2 regions of the Propioniciclava sp. LT432 genome follow, and region 1 is predicted to be linked to the other one. Evidence: riboswitches for the same ligand, from Rfam matches in the RefSeq annotation. Region 1 holds a riboswitch; the other holds the start of a gene.
The links. Region 1 has a riboswitch for cobalamin ahead of AC5YDV_RS12815 (LPXTG cell wall anchor domain-containing protein). Riboswitches for the same ligand answer to the same signal wherever they lie in the genome.
Positions count from the first base shown of each region.

Region 2: linked by a shared signal. The riboswitch ahead of nrdH (glutaredoxin-like protein NrdH) and the one ahead of AC5YDV_RS12815 (LPXTG cell wall anchor domain-containing protein) in region 1 are both predicted to bind cobalamin.

Region 1 covers NZ_JCAKNE010000021.1:28,081-34,999, forward strand. The annotation lists gene AC5YDV_RS12780 (GtrA family protein) at 1-94, opposite strand, end outside; gene AC5YDV_RS12785 (MarC family protein) at 205-816, opposite strand; gene AC5YDV_RS12790 (YccF domain-containing protein) at 849-1,259, opposite strand; gene trmB (tRNA (guanosine(46)-N7)-methyltransferase TrmB) at 1,380-2,117, shown strand; gene truA (tRNA pseudouridine(38-40) synthase TruA) at 2,114-2,923, shown strand; gene AC5YDV_RS12805 (class I SAM-dependent methyltransferase) at 2,920-3,534, shown strand; gene AC5YDV_RS12810 (CsbD family protein) at 3,584-3,787, shown strand; cobalamin riboswitch at 3,850-4,005, shown strand; gene AC5YDV_RS12815 (LPXTG cell wall anchor domain-containing protein) at 4,085-5,311, shown strand; gene AC5YDV_RS12820 (hypothetical protein) at 5,308-6,201, shown strand; gene AC5YDV_RS12825 (CbiQ family ECF transporter T component) at 6,210-6,919, shown strand, end outside.
Region 2 covers NZ_JCAKNE010000028.1:20,766-27,684, reverse strand. The annotation lists gene AC5YDV_RS15460 (cobalamin-independent methionine synthase II family protein) at 1-803, opposite strand, end outside; gene nrdF (class 1b ribonucleoside-diphosphate reductase subunit beta) at 805-1,779, opposite strand; gene nrdE (class 1b ribonucleoside-diphosphate reductase subunit alpha) at 1,798-3,954, opposite strand; gene nrdI (class Ib ribonucleoside-diphosphate reductase assembly flavoprotein NrdI) at 3,951-4,337, opposite strand; gene nrdH (glutaredoxin-like protein NrdH) at 4,353-4,598, opposite strand; cobalamin riboswitch at 4,617-4,846, opposite strand; gene AC5YDV_RS15435 (energy-coupling factor ABC transporter permease) at 5,073-5,753, shown strand; gene AC5YDV_RS15430 (energy-coupling factor ABC transporter substrate-binding protein) at 5,746-6,111, shown strand; gene cbiQ (cobalt ECF transporter T component CbiQ) at 6,111-6,899, shown strand; gene AC5YDV_RS15420 (energy-coupling factor ABC transporter ATP-binding protein) at 6,884-6,919, shown strand, end outside.

The sequences.
Region 1 (6,919 bases):
AGGAACTGCCGTTGATCATCGCGTAGCCGATGAAGGTGGTCGGCAGGACCCGCTGCACCGCGTGCGGAAGGGCACCGCGGACGCGTGTGGTCATCTCGGCGAACCACCGAGCCGCCGCGCCGTTGCCCTCCTCGTCCCGCATGGAGGAAGAATAGGGCCTCCATGCAAGTCCGACACACCGGTTGCCGCCAGGTTGGCGAGGGGTCAGACCTGGCGCAGGAAGGCCAAGGTCCCGTCGGCGAACATCTGGACCGCGATCGCCGCGAGCAGCATGCCGGCGACGCGGGTCAGCAGGACGGTCCCCGAGTGGTGCAGGACCCGCTGGATCGCTCCCGCGAAGCGCAGGAACACCCAGACCAGCACCAGGGCGGCGACCAGCCCGAGCCCGACGGTGACGTAGCCCCACACCCCCGCCGATCGGGCCTGCTGGACGGCCAGCATCATGGCGACGATAGAGCCGGGCCCGGCCAGCAGGGGGATCCCCAGCGGCACGATCGCCACGTTGGTGCTCACGTCGGTGACCTGCCCCTCCCCCACCCCCGTGAGCAACTGCATGGCGACCAGCAGGAGCAACAGCCCGCCGGACACCTGGAGCGCCTCGATGGTGATGTGCAGGTAGTCGAGGATGAGGCGTCCGAAGATCGCGAACATCCCGATGACACCGAACGCCACCATGGACGCCCCCAGGGCGGCCCGGTTGCGCTGCCGCTGGTCCATGCGCCCGGTGAGGCCGAGGAAGACGGGCAGCAGGCCGGGCGGGTCGAGGATGACGAACAGCGTCAGGAGCGTTGAGGTGAAGAGGAAGGCGTCGACCACCTCACCACGCTACATCTTTCTGCGATGCGCTGTCAGATCCGGAAGATCGGTTGCATTCCCGCCGGAATGGCGTGAGAATCCACGATCTGCTTGCCGAACGGGAAGCACGTGACCGGGATCATCTTGACGTTGGCGATGGCCAGCGGGATGCCCACGATCGTGACCGCCTGCGCGGCTGCGGTCGTCAGATGGCCCAGCGCGAGCCAGAGCCCCCCGATGACGAACCAGAGCCCGTTCATGATGGCCGACCCGGCGCCCGCCCCGGGCTTGGACACCACGGTCTTCCCGAACGGCCACAGCGCATACGCCCCCATGCGGAACGACGCCACCCCCACCGGGATCGTGACGATGAGGAGGCAGGCCAGCAGCCCGAAGAAGAAGTAGCCCAGGGCGAGCCAGAGGCCGCCGAGGAGAAGCCAGATGACGTTCAGCAGGAACCGCATGGAGGTGCTCCTTTCCGTTCTCCCCTCACGGTACCGGGCCGGTATCCTCGGTGGGTGCCGCGCCCCGATCGTCCTCGCATCCACCGTGAGGTGGTGTCGTACGTGCGCCGTTCCGCGCGCATGAACGCGTCACAGGAGAAGGCATGGACGACGCTGGCCGAGAAGTTCGTCGTGGACGTGCCCGCCCGGGAACTCTCCACCTCCGTCCACCCCGACGCCCAGGTCGACTGGGCAACCGAGTTCGGACGCCGCGCCCCCCTCTTCGTCGAGATCGGCTCCGGACGCGGTGAGGCGCTCGTCGCGCTGGCCGAGCGGCACCCCGAGGCGGACGTCGTGGCCTTCGAGGTGTTCCAGCCCGCCGTGGCGTCCACGCTGAGCCGCATCAACCGGCACAACGTGACCAACGTCCGCGTCGTGCTGGCCAACGGCGTCGAGGGCCTGGAACACCTCTTCGGGCCCGCGAGCATCACCGAGTTGTGGACGTTCTTCCCCGACCCCTGGCACAAGCCGCGGCACCACAAGCGTCGCCTCGTCAGCCCCGAGTTCGCTGCGCTGGTCGCCTCCCGCCTCACCCCGGACGGCCTCTGGCGCCTGGCCACCGACTGGCAGGACTACGCGGACGCGATGCGTGAGGTCCTCGACGTCGCCCCCGGGCTGGTCAACATCCACGGCGGTTGGGCGCCGCGCTGGACCGAGCGTCCCCTCACCAAGTACGAGCAGCGCGGCCTGGACGCCGGGCGCGAGGTGCGCGACCTGACGTACGCCTGCGCCGACACGGCCACCGGCGAGGTCCCCACGGTGGGTGACCTGCTGTACCGGGAGCCCTTGGCCGAGCCCGCCGGGGAGATCCCGCTGTGACCACCCGGTACCGCCTCGACCTGGCCTACGACGGCCGGGACTTCCATGGTTGGGCGGCCCAGGACGGCCTGCGGACCGTCCAGGGCACCCTCGAGCACTGGATCACCACCGTGCTCCGCCTGCCCGAGCCCGTCCGCCTCACCGTGGCCGGCCGCACGGACGCCGGCGTCCATGCCCGCGGGCAGGTCGCCCACGTCGACCTCCCCGGCCCGGATGTCGCGGCCGAACTGCTCCGACGGCTGGATCGCGTGCTGCCCGAGGACCTCGTCGTGAGCCGCGTCACGGTGGCCCCGAACGGATTCGACGCGCGCTTCGCCGCGATCTGGCGCCGCTACGTGTTCCGGTTGGCCGACAGGGCACCCGACCCCCTGCAGCGCCACATGGCCGTCCGCGTGCGCGGCCCGCTCGACGTCGCCGCGATGGACGCCGGCGCCCGCTCGCTGGTGGGCCTCCACGACTTCGGGGCCTTCTGCAAGCGCCGCGAGGGGGCGACCACGATCCGCGAGATGCTCGAGTGCCACGCCGAGCGGTCCCCCGCCACCGGGCTGGTCGAGGTCACGCTGCGCGCCGACGCGTTCTGCCACTCGATGGTCCGCTCGGTGGTGGGCGCCCTGGTCGCCGTCGGCACCGGCCAGCGGGACGCCGCCTGGCTCGCGGGCCTGGTCGACCAGCCGACGCGCGCCGGGGACGTCACCGTCCTCCCCCCGCACGGCCTGGTCCTGGAGGAGGTCGGCTACCCCGCCGACGACCAGCTTTCGGCCCGCCAGGCCGAGTCCCGTGCCCGCCGCGACGAGAGGCAGCCATGACGCACTACTTCGAGACGCCCACCTCCGACGAGCGGCGCCGCACCATCGGCGTCCGCTTCTGGGACACCGACTGGACCTTCACGACGGCGGCCGGCGTGTTCTCCGGCGACGGCCTCGACCTCGGCACGGCCGTCCTGCTGCGCACGCACACCCCGGACGCCGGCGCCCGACGCATCCTCGACCTGGGCTGCGGGTACGGCGTCCTGGCGGTGGCCGCGGCATCCGCGGCGCCGGACGCGCGGGTGGACGCCGTCGACACCAACGAGCGGGCCCTCGCCCTCACCCGGCTCAACGCCGCGGCCAACGGCGTCGGCGACCGCGTACACGCGTCGCTGCCGGACGAGGCCGACCCCGAGGCCCGCTACGACGAGATCTGGTCGAATCCGCCGATCCGCATCGGCAAGGAGGCCCTCCACGCCCTGCTGTTGCACTGGCTGGCGCGGCTGGCCCCGGGCGGCGTCGCCCGGCTGGTGGTCGGCCGCAACCTGGGCGCCGACTCGCTGCAGCGCTGGCTGGGCGAGCAGGGCTACCGGTGTGACCGGACGGCGTCGGCGAAGGGATTCCGCGTGTTCGAGGTGGCACCCCTTGCGTCGGAAAGCACCTCCAACTAGCCTCGATCCATGTAAGCGCTGGGAACACCGGGGCTGGAGAGGAGTGCTCATGGGTATCGGAGACAAAATCTCGAACAAGGCCGAGGAGCTTGGCGGCAAGGTCAAGGAGACCGCCGGCGACCTGACCGACAACGAACGCCTCGAAGCCGAGGGCAAGGCCGACCAGGCCGCCGCCAAGGCGAAGCAGGCGGGCGAGAACGTCAAGGATGCCGGTCGCGACGTCGCCGAGGGTGTCAAGGACGCCTTCAAGTAACAGCACTCGTCCACCACGACGACCCAACCGGGGTGCGGGAACCACGTTCCTGCACCCCGGTTGCTTGTTGGCGGACGATTGGTCCGCGCCGTTCCCGGGGGGTTAAGGTGTCCCCGGACCCGCGTGGGGGAACTCCGGTGCAAGACCGGGACTGACCCGCAGCCGTGACATCGCCCGTTCGATGGAGTCGGAATGCCCGCCGGTGCCACGGAAACCATTCAACCCGTCGAGGCACGCGGGTGGGGACCGGTCCCAGTCGGGACCCGTCGCACCCTGGGTGCCCCAGTGAGGACCACGATGTATCGCCTCTGGAAGTTGCTCGTGATCGGGCTCGTCACGATGCTGGCGCTCACCACCGCCGCCCTCCCCGCCCACGCCACCACGGACGCCGCGCGTGCGACCGCCCGCTGGGTCGCCGCCAACCTCGAAGCCAACGAGGTCGCGAGCTTCCCGTCCTCGACGGCCGACGCCCTCATCGTCTTCGCCGCCGGCCAGGACCCGACCACCGTGGACGAGGTCGCCACCCTGCTGGAGGCGCTGCAGACCACGGGCCCTGAGTACGCGCAGGGCGCCCCCGACGGCGCGGCCAAGCTGGCGATCGCGCTGGACGCCGTGGGCGAGGACCCGCGCACCTTCCTCCCGGGCGTCGACCTCATCGACATCGTCGAGAACGGCATCGCCGAGGACGGCAGCATCGGCGAATGGCCCGGCCCGTTCGCGAGCGGCCTGGCCGCCGTGGCGCTGGACCGCGCCGGCGAGGAGGTCCCCGCGAACCTGATCGATTACCTGGTCACGTACCGCAACGCCGACGGCGGCTTCGGCTTCGCTCCCGGCGTCGCGTCGGACGCCGACAACACGGCCCTGGCCCTCCTGGCCCTCCTCGCCGCCGGCCGCACCGACCTGGCCGCCGACGCGATCGCTTGGGCGCACGACGCGCAGGCCGACGACGGCTCCTGGGACGGCTGGGTCCCCGCCAACTCGACCGCGATCCTCGGCGCCTCCCTGGCCACCGCCGGTGAGCCGGTCGACGAGGCGCTCGCCTTCGTGCTGGCCGCACAGGATGCCTCCGGCGCCTTCCTCGTGGACGGCAAGGCGGACTGGTTCCTCACCACGCAGGCCATCCTGCTCGTCGCCGGCGTCTCCTACTACGACGTCGCTTGGGACCTGACCGCGCAGCCCACCCCCTCGGCCTCCGCGACCCCGTCCGCCTCCGCGACCCCGTCCGCCTCCGCCACCCCGTCCGCGTCCGCGTCGGCGACCCCGTCCGCCTCGGCCACTCCGTCCGCCTCGGCCACCCCGGAGCCGACCGTGACCCCGGAGCCGACCGCGACCCCCGGGCCCAGCGCGTCCGCCGAGCCGACCGCGTCGGTGACCCCGGCCCCGGTGGCCACCTCCGTGGCCCAGCCGGGTGACCGCCTGCCGCAGACGGGCACCGGGACCGAGCCGTGGTTCGTCGCTGCTGCCTCGCTGCTGGCGCTGGTGGGCGCCGGCCTGCTCGTCGCCCGCCGCCACGTGACGCGATGAACCGCCTGGTCCGCGGTCTCGCCACGCTCGCGGTCGGCCTGATCGCCGCTGCCGGGGCCCTCGTGGCCCCGGGAGCGGCGACCCCGGCCGAGGCCGCGGCCTCCTGCGACGGCGTCTGGGTCGTCGTGGGCGGGCAGGGGACGGGGTGCGCCACCAGCTACAGCACCGGCAAGGTCGCACTGCAGAGCGCCGGGTTCACCGTCCGCGACAAGAGCCCCGGCTTCCTGTGCCAGATCAACGGCTATCCGTCGACCTGCACCGTCACGAACGACGCCCACTGGTCGTACTGGCAGGCCAGCCGCAACGCGGACGGGTCGTGGGGTCCGTGGCGCTACTCGAGCCTGGGCTACACCTCGACCTCGCCGAGGAAGGGCGACGCGGAGGGGTGGGCCTTCGGCTCGGGGCAGACCGGTCCCCGCCCGCCCGCCCCGCCGGCCGCTCCTGCGCCGGCTCCGACCCAGCCCCCGGCACCGGCCCCGACCCGGGCCCCCGCACCGGCGCCCACGACCCAGGCCCCCGCGCCGACCCAGGCACCCACCAGGGCCTCCACGCCTGCCCCGGCCTCCAAGGCACCGCGGGCCACGGCATCGACCACGCAGGGGGCGGCCTCGAAGGCGCCCGCCTCGCCCGCGCCCGCCGGCACCGAGGCTGTCCTCCCGGCGGACGCCCCGACCCCGGACGCTGCGCCGTCCGAGACGCCCGTCGTTGAGCCGTCGCCCGCGATCTCCTCGGCGACACAGACGGCCCAGGCCGCTCCCCCGGCGTCCGCGACCCCGGTCGGCGACAGCTCCGGGGGCACCCCGGTTGGCCTGCTCGCGACGGCGGGCATCGTCGTCGCCGGGGGTGGCGCCCTGGGTGGTTGGGCCCTCATGCGCCGGCGAGGGATCTGACGCCCTTGATGCACCCTTGGGCGTGGTGGGCGTGGGCCCTCGGCGTGGCGGCGGCGGTGTCGCTGACCACGAGCCCACTCCTGCTCGCCCTGGTGGCGCTGGCGGTCACCGCCGTCGTCCTGCTTCGCCGGACCGACTCCCCTTGGGCCCGCTCCATCGGCGCCTACTTCGCCCTGGCCGGGATCATCATCCTCATCCGGCTGTTCTTCCAGCTCGTCGTGGGCGCGGGGATGGGGTCCACCGTCCTGTTCACGCTGCCCGAGGTCGAGCTGCCGGCCTGGGCGGCCGGCATCCGCCTGGGTGGGCCGGTCAACGCGGAGGGCCTCGTGTACGCCACCTACGAGGCGCTGCGCCTCGGGGTGATGCTCCTGTGCCTGGGCGCCGCGAACGCCCTGGCCAACCCGCGTCGCGCCCTGCGCAGCGTGCCCGCCGCCCTCTACGAGGCGTCCGTGGCCATCGTCATCGCCCTGTCCGTGGCGCCCCAAGTCGTCCAGTCCGTGCAACGGGTCCGGCGGGCGCGACGCCTCCGCGGAGGCGCCTCGTCCGGCTGGCAGGCGGTCAAGGCGGTCGTCATCCCGGTGCTGGCGGACGCCATCGACCGGTCCCTGGCGCTGGCCACCAGCATGGAGGCCCGCGGTTTCGGCCGGACACGCGACCAGTCCTCACCGCACCCCCTGCTCGTCGTCGGCCTCCTCGTCGCCATGATGGCGGCGACGGT
Region 2 (6,919 bases), on a different contig from region 1:
GGCAACCCCGCGATCGCATGGTTGAGCGCATCGACACGGATCTGGGTGAACCTCTGGTAGTCGGCGACGCTGGGCTCGGGCGTGACCTGGTCCCAGTTCTCGGCCAACGACGGGTCATCGATCTGGACGACGAGGCCCGCGTCGGTGATCGCCTTGTACTCGTGGCGCAGCGCCTCGGCCCACGCCCAGATGTGCTCCTCCTCGGTGGCGTAGTGCTGGTTCCACACGCGGGCCGCACTGCCGGGCGAGATGGCCGTCAGGAAGCCCTGCTCCCCCGGCTGGAGGGCCGCCTGGAGGTTGCGGATGTCGGTGGCCACGGCGTCCTGCCCGGTGTACACGAGGGGCCCCGTCGTCGACGGGAACGCCGTGGCGAGCTTGCCGGTGTCGACGCCCCCCACCTCGACCGGGTCGGAGTAGACCCGCGGGAAGCGCTGCCGGTCCCGCCGGTTCGCGAACGAGGTGAGCCGGACGTTGCCGGGTGTGGAGGGGGCGTCCGGCTGGTTGAACAGGTCAACCTCCCCGAGCTCGAGCCCGCCGACCCGCTGGAAGGAGTACGACCACCAGGCTCCGTAGTCGACGGCGTTCGACATCGCCTTACCGAACTCGCCGTCCCCCAGCAGGGTGATGCCGGCGTCGCGCTGCCGAGCGACCACGTCGGCGACCGCCTCCGTGACGAGCCGGGCGAACTCGGGGGTGGTGTCCAGGGTGAACCCGTCGTCGGCGAACGAGCGGGCCGCGTTGGCGGCGATGAGGGCGTCCGTGCGGGGCAGGCTGCCCGACGTCGTGGTGTGGATGGTGGTCATGTCAGAAGTCCCAGTCCTCGTCTTCGGTGTTGACGGCCTTGCCCATCACATAGGAGGAACCCGACCCCGAGAAGAAGTCGTGGTTCTCGTCCGCGTTCGGTGACAGGGCGGCCAGGATCGCGGGCGACACGGCGGTCGCCGGCTTGGGGAACAACGCCTCGTAGCCAAGGTTCATCAGGGCCTTGTTGGCGTTGTAGCGCAGGAACATCTTGACATCCTCGGTCAGGCCGAGCGGGTCGTAGAGGTCCTCGGCATAGGTCTCCTCGTTGTCGTAGAGCTCCAGCAGCAGGTCGAAGGTGTACTCCGTCAGCTCGTCGCGCCGCGCCTGGTCGGCCTCGGCGAGCGCCTTTTGGTACTTGTAGCCGATGTAGTAGCCGTGCACGGCCTCGTCGCGGATGATCAACCGGATCAGGTCGGCGGTGTTGGTCAGCTTCGCCCGGCTCGACCAGTACATCGGCGCATAGAAGCCGGAGTAGAACAGGAACGACTCCAGCATCACCGACGCGACCTTGCGCTTCTCGGGGTCCTCGCCCTCGTAGTAGCCCAGGATGATCTGCGCCTTGCGCTGCAGAGCCTCGTTCTCCTCGCTCCACCGGAACGCGTCGTCGATCTCAGCGGTGGAGATCAGCGTCGAGAAGATCGAGCTGTAGCTCTTCGCGTGCACCGACTCCATGAACGCGATGTTGGTGTAGACGGCCTCCTCGTGGGGCGTCCGGGCGTCGGGGATCAGCGACACCGCACCGACGGTGCCCTGGATCGTGTCGAGCATGGTCAGGCCGGTGAACACTCGGGTCGTCATGAGTTGTTCGTGCGGCTTGAGCGTGCGCCACGACGGCACATCGTTGCTCAAAGGCACCTTCTCGGGCAACCAGAAGTTGCTGGTCAGCCGGTCCCAGACGTCGGCGTCGATGTCGTCGGTGATGCGGTTCCAGTTGATGGCCTGGACGCCGCGCAGCAGGGTGGTCTTGTCGTTCATCGTCTCGTCCTTGTCGATTCAGAGCATGCAGCTGACGCAGCCGTCAACCTCGGTGCCCGCGAGGGCGAGCTGCCGCAGCCGGATGTAGTAGAGGGTCTTGATCCCCTTGCGCCACGCGTAGATCTGCGCCTTGTTGATGTCGCGCGTGGTCGCCGTGTCGGGGAAGAACAGGGTCAGCGACAGGCCCTGGTCGACGTGCTGGGTGGCCTCGGCGTAGGTGTCGATGATCTTCTCGGGGCCGATCTCGTAGGCGTCGGCGTAGAACTCGAGGTTGTCGTTCGTCATGAACGGCGCCGGGTAGTAGACGCGGCCGATCTTGCCCTCCTTGCGGATCTCGATCTTCGCCACGATCGGGTGGATCGAGCTGGTGGAGTGGTTGATGTAGCTGATCGACCCGGTCGGCGGCACCGCCTGCAGGTTCTGGTTGTACAGCCCGTGCTCGGCGACCTCGGACGCCAACCCCCGCCAGTCCTCGGGCGTGGGCAGGTGGATGCCGGCGTCGGCGAACAGCTGGGCGACCCGGGGCGTCCGGGGTGACCACTGGCCGTCGATGTACTTGGCGAAGTACTCCCCCGTCGCGTACGTGCTGCGCTCGAACCCGTCGAACCGGACGCCGCGCTCCCGGGCCAGGCGGCACGAGGCGGCGATCGCGTGGAACGTCACCGTGTAGAAGTACATATTGGTGAAGTCCAGGCCCTCCTCCGAGCCGTAGTGGATGCGCTCGCGGGCGAGGTAGCCGTGCAGGTTCATCTGGCCCAGGCCGATCGCGTGGCTCATCGCGTTGCCGCGTTCGATGCTCGGCGCGCAGGCGATGTTCGACTGGTCGGACACCGCGCTCAGCGCGCGCACGGCCACATCGATGGTGCGCCCGAAGTCGGGCGAGTCCATGGCGTGGGCGATGTTGAGCGAGCCCAGGTTGCAGGAGATGTCCTTGCCGACGTGGTCGAAGGACAGGTCCTCGCGGTAGGTCGACGGGGTCGACACCTGGAGGATCTCGGAGCACAGGTTCGACATGGTCACCCGCCCGTCGATGGGGTTGGCCCGGTTCACCGTGTCCTCGAACATGAGGTAGGGGTAGCCCGACTCGAACTGGATCTCGGCCAGGGTCTGGAAGAACTTGCGCGCGTTGATCTTGCGCTTGGTGATCCTCTTGTCGTCGACCATCTCGTGGTACTTCTCGGTGACCGAGATCTCGCTGAACGGCACGCCGTAGACCCGCTCGACGTCGTAGGGGCTGAACAGGTACATGTCCTCGTCGTGGCGGGCCAGCTCGAAGGTGATGTCGGGCACGACGACGCCCAGCGACAGCGTCTTGATGCGGATCTTCTCATCAGCGTTCTCTCGCTTGGTGTCGAGGAAGGCGAGGATGTCGGGGTGGTGGGCGTTGAGGTAGACCGCCCCAGCACCCTGGCGGGCACCGAGCTGGTTGGCGTAGCTGAACGAGTCCTCGAGCAGCTTCATGACGGGGATCACGCCCGAGGACTGGTTCTGGATCTTCTTGATCGGTGCCCCGGCCTCGCGGATGTTGGTCAGCGACAGCGCCACCCCACCGCCGCGCTTGGAGAGCTGCAACGAGGAGTTGATGGCTCGTGCGATCGACTCCATGTTGTCCTCGATGCGCAGCAAGAAGCACGACACGAGCTCGCCGCGCTGGGCCTTGCCGGCGTTGAGGAACGTCGGCGTCGCCGGCTGGAACCGGCCCGCCATGATCTCGTCGACGACCTGCTCGGCCAGGCCGCGGTCGCCGGCCGCCAGCGTCAGGGCGACCAGGCACGCCCGATCCTCGAAACGCTCGAGGTAGCGGCGCCCGTCGAACGTCTTGAGCGTGTAGGACGTGTAGTACTTGAACGCGCCCATGAACGTCGGGAAGCGGAACTTCACCGCGTACGCGCGCTTGAACAGGCTCTTGATGAAGTCGAAGTCGTAGCGGTCCAGCACCTCGGCCCCGTAGTAGCCCTCCTCGACGAGGTAGTCGAGCTTCTCGCGCAGCGAGTGGAAGAACACCGTGTTCTGGTTGACGTGCTGCAGGAAGTACTGGCGGGCCGCCTGACGGTCGGCGTCGAACTGGATGTTGCCGTCGGCGTCGTAGAGGTTCAGCAGCGCGTTCAGGGCGTGGTAGTCGGCGGAGTCGCTCGCGACGACTTCCTGACCGGTGTCGGTGAGCAGCGTGGTCATGGGTGGTGGATCCTTTCGCGGACGCGCTCGACGTCGTCGGGCGTCCCGAGGAGTTCGAAGCGATCAAGATGGGGGACGCCGCACTTGGCGGCCACGATGTCCCCGGCCAGGCAGTACGCCTGGCCGAAGTTGGTGTTGCCCGCGGAGACGACCCCGCGAATCAGGGCACGGTTGCCCGGGTCGTTGAGGAACCGGATCACCTGCTTGGGCACGGCCCCGCGCGCGTTGCCGCCCCCATACGTCGGCACGACGAGCACATACGGCTCGGTGGCGACCAAGGGCTCATCGGCGGGGCGCAGCGGGATGCGGTCGGCGTCCACCCCCAGCTTCTGCACGAAGCGGTGGGTGGTGTTGGACGCCGACGAGAAGTAGACCACGCGCACGGCGGACGCCGCGGGCTAGGCGACGCGGACGCGTTGCGCCGCGGCCTTGATGCGGTCGGGGCGGAAGCCGGCCCAGTGCTCCTCACCGTCGACGACGACCGGGACCTGCTGGTAGCCCAGCGCCATCACCTCGAGCAGGGCGGCCTCGTCCTCGGCGAGGTCGATGACCGCGTAGTCCAGCCCCAGCTTGTCCAGGGCGCGGTAGGTCGCCGTGCACTGGACGCACGACGGCTTGCTGTAGACGGTGATTCCGTTCGACATGCTCTCTCCTCGAAGCAGTGGTCAACCTGTGCGCTGGCAGGTATTCGGACTCGAGGGCAGGACGCCAGATGGCGTTGGTCTAATGGGCGACGCTTCCCAGCCCTGTCGGGCCAGTGCTCGATGCCGCCGGTCGTTCCCTCTCACCGCTGCGGGGCAGTCCCGGATTCACACCGGGTTCCCTATTGCCTCACGGCGCCAACCCCAACATGTTGTGGTCGATGACGTGAACCAGCACAACGGACAGTAATGACACCTGTGTGATTCGTCAATGCCGGGTCTCGCCGGGCATCCGGGACTGCCACCTGAGACCGGGATGTGAGACGCTGGCCCCACAACACCAGATCGACGAGTCACCGAGGAAGCCGGGAAGAGCCGGCACGGTCGCGCCACTGTGAAGTGCACACGCTGCACGAAGTCAGGAACTCGCCTCGTCACCCACATCGAGACGCGCAATCTCGAGAAAGGGCATGCGGCATGCACATTGCCGAAGGCTTCCTGCCAGCCACCCACTGCATCGCCTGGGCGGCCGTCTCCACCCCCTTCGTGATCCACGGCGCCAAGGCCGTCATCGAGGAATCGAAGAAGAGCCCCGAGAACAAGCTGCTGCTCGCCGCGGCCGGCGCGTTCACGTTCGTGCTGAGCGCCATCAAGCTCCCGAGCGTCACCGGTTCCTCCTCCCACCCGACCGGCACCGGCGCGGGCGCGATCCTGTTCCGGCCCCCCGTGATGGCCTTCCTGGGCACCACGGTGCTGCTCTTCCAAGCGCTGCTCCTCGCCCACGGCGGCCTCACCACCCTCGGCGCCAACGTGTTCTCCATGGCGATCGCCGGGCCGTGGGCCGGCTACGGCATCTGGGTGCTCCTGCGCAAGCTGGGTGCTGGGATGAGCGTCGGCGTGTTCTTCGCCATGGCGATCGCCGACCTGACGACCTACGTCGTCACGAGCGCGCAGCTCGCGCTCGCCTACCCCGACCCCGACCTGCTCGGCGCGCTCGGCAAGTTCGCCGGGGTGTTCGCGCTGACCCAGATCCCCCTCGCCATCGCCGAGGGCATCGTCGGCGTCCTGCTGTTCCAGTTCCTGCGCAAGGTCGCCGCCCCGGCGCTGGCCGCCCGCAAGCTGATCGACGCGCCCGCGAAGGAGGCCGCCCATGTCTGAGACCACGACCACCCGCACCCAGGGCCACCGGACCAATCCGGTCACCACCGCCCTGCTCCTCGTCGCACTGTTCGCCGTGCTCGCCTTCTCGTTCGTGGTCGCGCCCCGGCCCGACCACCCCGACGAAGAGGCCTTCGGCGGCACCGACGCCCAGGTCACCGCCATGCTCGAGGAAAATGGCCACGAGCCGTGGTTCTCGCCGATCTTCGAGCCGGGCTCCGGCGAGATCGAGTCGGGCCTGTTCGCCCTGCAGGCCGCGCTCGGCGCCGGCGTGGTCGGCTATGCCCTGGGCAACCTGCGCGGCCGCAAGGCAGCCCGTGACGAGTCTGCGGTCGAGAAGCCCGAGACCGTCGGCTGATGCACCTGCACGCCCTGGACGACGCCGCCTGGGATTCCCCCTGGCGGCGCGTCCGGGTCACCGAGAAGGTGGCGCTGTCGGGGGCGCTCGTCCTGACCGCACTGGTCGGCCCGGCCTGGCCGGTCAGCCCCCTGGTGGCCGTGGCCTCGATCGCCCTCGCCCTCGGTTCGGCCCGCATCCCGGTGCGCGCGCTCGGCTACGCGATGGCCGCGCCGCTGACATTCCTGGTCATCGGCGGGGTGTCCGTCGCCCTCGTGCTGGGCGGCGTCCCCTCGACCGACGCCTGGACCCTCGGCCCCCTGTGGGCCGATGCCGCCAGCGCAACGCGCGGGCTGTCGGCCTTCGCCCACGGGGTGTCCGGCACCCTCGCCGTGATGCTGCTCGCCACCACGACACCCATGGTCGACCTGTTGGGGTGGTTGCGCCGCCTGGGCATCCCCGCACCCCTGGTCGAGATCGCCTCGCTGACCTACCGCCTGCTGTTCGTGCTCCTGAGCACGGCGATCGCCCTGCACGCCGCCCAGACCGCCCGGCTCGGAAACAGCCACCGCGGCCTGGCACGTTTCACCTGGGGCCTGCGCAACGCAGCCAACACCATGGGAACCCTGATCATGCGCACCAGTGACCGCACCCTGCGCCTGCAGGCCGGGTTGGAGGGCCGCGGGTACGTCGACGACCTGCGCACCCTCGCGCCGGCCCACACGACCTCGCGGTCGTTCCTCGTCATGGCCGCCTGCGTCGTCGTCGGCATCTGGGCCGCCTGGGCCCTGTTCTGGTGGGTGGCGTGATGCTCCGGGCCCGCGACCTC